DNA from 2 places in the Paenibacillus aurantius genome. Region 1 is predicted to be linked to the other one. Evidence: a T-box and tRNA genes for the amino acid it is inferred to sense, from the RefSeq annotation. Region 1 holds a T-box; the other holds one or more tRNA genes.
What was found. A T-box is a leader RNA that pairs with one kind of tRNA and senses whether it is charged. The one in region 1 lies ahead of ileS (isoleucine--tRNA ligase), so its partner is inferred to be a tRNA-Ile.
Positions count from the first base shown of each region.

Region 2: it has a tRNA-Ile gene. The T-box ahead of ileS (isoleucine--tRNA ligase) is inferred to sense a tRNA for this amino acid. The anticodon was not compared.

Region 1 covers NZ_CP130318.1:2,457,754-2,460,211, forward strand. Annotated here, with positions in the region: gene MJA45_RS11080 (YlmH family RNA-binding protein) at 1-505, shown strand, start outside; gene MJA45_RS11085 (DivIVA domain-containing protein) at 614-1,105, shown strand; T-box leader at 1,155-1,387, shown strand; gene ileS (isoleucine--tRNA ligase) at 1,454-2,458, shown strand, end outside.
Region 2 covers NZ_CP130318.1:4,370,401-4,372,858, reverse strand. Annotated here, with positions in the region: rRNA gene MJA45_RS19895 (23S ribosomal RNA) at 1-398, shown strand, start outside; rRNA gene rrf (5S ribosomal RNA) at 536-652, shown strand; tRNA gene MJA45_RS19885 (tRNA-Ile) at 771-847, shown strand; tRNA gene MJA45_RS19880 (tRNA-Asn) at 859-934, shown strand; tRNA gene MJA45_RS19875 (tRNA-Ser) at 936-1,027, shown strand; tRNA gene MJA45_RS19870 (tRNA-Pro) at 1,042-1,118, shown strand; gene MJA45_RS19865 (MarR family winged helix-turn-helix transcriptional regulator) at 1,374-1,811, shown strand; gene MJA45_RS19860 (MFS transporter) at 1,868-2,458, shown strand, end outside.

The DNA.
Region 1 (2,458 bases):
GGTTACCTCAGGAGACGATAAGTTCCTGGCACTCGACCACGGGGATTACATGGGAGCGATTCTCGGGCTCGGGATCAAGCGGGACAAGATCGGAGACATCCATGTGCTGGAGTCGGGATGCCACTGCCTCGTAGCCGAGGAGATCGCCGATTTCATCCGGCTCAACCTGCAGCAGGTACACCGCGTTCATGTCATGACCGAGCTTCTTCCGCTCGACCGCCTGCAGACGACGGCCGTCGAGTTCGAGGAGATGAACCTCTCGGTCGCTTCCCTGCGTCTCGACGGGATTGTAAGCGATGTGTGCCGGCTCAGCCGGGCCAAAGCGGTGATCCCCATCAAGGCCGGGCGCTGCCGGGTGAACTGGAAGGTGGAAGAAGACCCCAGCAAGCCGCTTAAGGAAGGGGACGTGGTGTCCCTCCAGGGCTTTGGCCGATTCAAGGTGTTGGAGGTCGAAGGAGTGACCAAGAAGGGACGCATGAGACTCAAGGTGGGCCGGTACAAGTAACGGCCCGCTTGCTGTCTTCATAACCATGACAATTCAACAGCCAGGTGCAGGAAATTTGTTTTTCCTGTCGAATAACATCAATACAAGCCATCTCAGGAGGTGTACCACATGCCGTTAACGCCGTTAGATATACATAATAAGGAGTTCAAGCGTTCCTTCCGGGGGTACGACGAGGATGAAGTGAACGAGTTCTTGGACCAGGTGATTAAGGACTATGAATCCATCATCCGCGAGAACAAGGATTTGCATAACCAGATCGCCGCTCTGCAGGAACGGCTGGATCACTTTACGAATATAGAGGAAAGTTTGAGCAAAACCATCATCGTAGCCCAGGAAGCGGCCGACGAGGTGAAAGGCAACTCCAAGAAGGAAGCCCAGCTCATTATCCGTGAAGCGGAGAAGAATGCGGACCGGATCATCAATGAAGCGCTTGTGAAGTCCGGGAAAGTGTCTTTGGAGATCGAAGAGCTTAAGAAGCAGGCGTCCATTTACCGGACCCGGTTCCGGACGCTGCTCGAAACGCAGCTGGAGCTTCTGAACACCGACAGCTGGGATTCGCTCGAGGGACGTCCGGCGGCCGAGACGTCCCAATCGCTGTAAGGTTGACGTAAGCAGTTATTTTCGATATACTCCATGGTAAAATAATCGTCACAAAGCGATGACTGGTACGAGTAAGGCGCCCAATCGGGGTCAGCGAGTTAGGGAACGGTGTGAGCCTAATCTTCGAAAGCGCCGGAAGATCCACCAGGAGTATCTCTTGAAATCCGAGTAAAGAGCATCGGGTGATCCCGTTAACGATCTTCGAGTGAGAACCGCTGGGCGTCTGCCGACAGCGGCGGTTTTTATGAGGGTGGTACCGCGAGATGTCCTCTCGTCCCTTTTGGGATGAGAGGTTTTTTGCTTTTTATAAGGAAAGGCGAGCTGGATTGCAAATAAGGAGTGGTGAATATGGATTACGGCAAAACGTTAAACCTGCCGCAGACGGATTTTCCGATGCGCGGCAACCTGCCTCAGGCGGAACCGAAGATTCAGCAGTGGTGGGACGAGTTGGACATTTATGCGAAGGTTCAGGAAGCGACGGAGGGGCTGCCTAAGTTTATTCTCCATGACGGGCCTCCCTACGCGAACGGAGATATTCATATCGGGCATGCGCTGAACAAGATCTTGAAGGACATCATCGTCCGCTACAAATCGCTGAATGGGTTTCAGGCGCCTTATGTTCCAGGCTGGGATACGCACGGACTGCCCATCGAGCAGGCGATCACGAACAGCGGCAAGGTGGACCGCAAGAAAATGTCCGTGCCCGAGTTCCGGGAGTACTGCAAGGATTATGCCTTGAACTGGGTGGAGAAGCAGAAGGCACAGTTCCAGCGTCTCGCGGTTCGCGGGGATTGGAAGAACCCGTACATCACCCTCCAGCCGGAATATGAAGCGATGCAAATCCGCGTCTTCGGGGAAATGGTGAACAAGGGCTACATCTACAAAGGCTTGAAGCCCGTTTACTGGTCCCCGTCCTCGGAGAGCGCTCTGGCGGAAGCCGAAATCGAGTACAAGGAGAAGACCTCTCCTTCGATCTATGTCGCTTTTGATGTGAAGGACGGCAAGGGCAAGCTTCCGGAAGATTCCGCGATCGTGATCTGGACGACGACGCCATGGACGCTTCCCGCCAACCTCGGGATCAGCCTTCATCCGGAGTTCGATTACGTGGTGGTCGAAGCGAATGGCCGCAAGTATGTTCTGGCGGAAGGGCTGCTGGAGACGGCGGCCAAAGAAATCGGCTGGACCGACTACAAGGTGCTCGATAAAGTCAAAGGCGCGGAGCTCGACCGGGCGGTGTGCCGCCATCCTTTCTACGACCGGGATTCCCTCGTCATGGTAGGGGAACATGTCACCCTGGAAGCCGGTACGGGAGCCGTTCATACGGCACCGGGGCACGGGGAAGACGACTTCTTG
Region 2 (2,458 bases), 1.9 Mb from region 1:
GGCACCTCGATGTCGGCTCATCGCATCCTGGGGCTGAAGTAGGTCCCAAGGGTTGGGCTGTTCGCCCATTAAAGCGGTACGCGAGCTGGGTTCAGAACGTCGTGAGACAGTTCGGTCCCTATCTGTCGCGGGCGCAGGAAATTTGAGAGGAGCTGTCCTTAGTACGAGAGGACCGGGATGGACGTACCGCTGGTGTACCAGTTGTTCCGCCAGGAGCACCGCTGGGTAGCCAAGTACGGACGGGATAAGCGCTGAAAGCATCTAAGCGTGAAGCCCCCCTCAAGATGAGATTTCCCAATTAGTAAGACCCCTTGTAGACGACGAGGTAGATAGGTTCGGCGTGGAAGTGCCGTAAGGCATGCAGCGGACGAATACTAATCGGTCGAGGGCTTAATCTACACCCCAAAAAGTGAAGCAGAGGCTGCGAAGGTGATTCCGATTACTTTTCGGGGACCCCGAGAGCACGAAGTAGGGGAGCGTAAAGGATGAAACAACGTAAGCTTCGATTCCAGTTTTCAGGGTGCAAACCCTGACGTTTGGTGATGATGGCGGAGGGGAACCACGCGTTCCCATCTCGAACACGACCGTTAAGCCCTCCAGCGCCAATGGTACTTAGATCGCAGGATCTTGGGAGAGTAGGACGTTGCCAAGCGGAAATTTTTTCTTCTCCAACAAGATAGTACTTAGCACACGGCGAAGCCCGTCTTGGGAGAATGGATTGGACAAGCGAAACCCACACATGTGGGATTTTTTCTTGCCTAAGAGAATAAGGGCCCTTAGCTCAGCTGGTTAGAGCGCACCCCTGATAAGGGTGAGGTCGGTGGTTCGAGTCCACTAGGGCCCACCATCCCTTTATTTTCCCTGATAGCTCAGTTGGTAGAGCACTCGACTGTTAATCGAGTTGTCACAGGTTCGAGTCCTGTTCGGGGAGCCATGGAGAGGTGTCCGAGTTGGCCGAAGGAGCACGATTGGAAATCGTGTAGGCGTCACAAGCGTCTCGAGGGTTCGAATCCCTCTCTCTCCGCCATACCGTATTAGTTTCGGGACGTAGCTCAGCTTGGTAGAGCACCTGGTTTGGGACCAGGGGGTCGCATGTTCAAATCGTGTCGTCCCGACCATTTTCTTATCCAACAGACTCCTGCTTTCGGGGGTTTTTCTTTTTTTTCAGCCAGGATCACCGGAACGTTCCGGTGATCTTTTTTTATTCCAGCGGACATCCCTAGAGGGAGGGTTTGACCTAAAGTAGATGTTTCGACTATAATTGTTATAACAACTAAATAAACGGGGGGAGATTGAAGAACGAGCAGCGGAGAGGTTGAAAATGAAAAACGAGCGGAGAGGTAGAGAATGAAAAACGAACGGTGGGGTGGAGAATGAAGACCAAGAAGGAGCCTTTCGGCTATTTAACCGCCATGGCGAGCCGGGTTATGGTTCGCAGTCTTACGCTTTCTCTCAAGCCGTATGACCTTACCCCGGAACAGTGGACCGTACTGAAACGGTTAGCCGAGGAGGATGATATCACCCAGAAGGAGCTGGCTCTGCGGTCGGATAAGGACCAGCCGACCATTACCCGGATTCTGGACATCCTAGAGAGGAAGCAGTTTATCAGCCGCAAGCCGAATGGGGAGGACCGGAGATCTTATCGCATCCTCATTACCGGCAAAGGCAGAGAGCACCAAGAGCTCGTTAGGCCCTTGGTGGAAGAACAATTTGAAAGCAAGCTCCTGAACCGGATTCCTCCTGAACATTTGGAGATTTTCAAGAGCGTCTTGTTTCAAATGATCGACAACCTAGAAAACACGCCGGATTAGAAAGAAGGAATGTAAAGAGTCCGGCTGTACAGACTATACAGAAAGAAGAGAGAGCCTTGAAGCAGGACACTTTATGGACCCGAAGCTTTCTAACGATCAGCTTCAGCAGCTTTTTTATTTTTATGACCTTTTATATTCTGGCCGTTACTTTGCCGACCTTCGTTCTGGAGGAACTGCAAGGAAGTAAAGATCAGATTGGCCTTGTCATGACGGTGTTTATCGTGGCCGCGGTCATCTTCCGGGTAGTGACGGGAAAGTGGCTGGACGAGAAGAACCGGAAGGTTCTGGTCACCGCCTCCTTGGTTATGTTTATGGTATGTTCCTTCCTGTATCTGTTCATTCATCAATTCTACCTGCTTTTGGCCTTGCGGTTTGTTCACGGGATTGCCTTCGGGATCTCGGCAACAGCCACCTCGGCCATTGTACTGGATGTCATTCCGGAGAAGCGCAAAGGGGAAGGTATCGGTTACTTCAGCCTTTTTATGAGCCTTGCCATGGTCGTGGGGCCCTTCCTGGGGCTTACTCTGACCACCCATACCAGCTATACGGTCCTGTTCATCGTCGTTTCGGTCTTAGCTTTATTAGCCTTGCTCTGCGGCGCGGTGACCGCCATCTCCTCGCCTCCGAAGAAACCGAGTCCGTTCCAT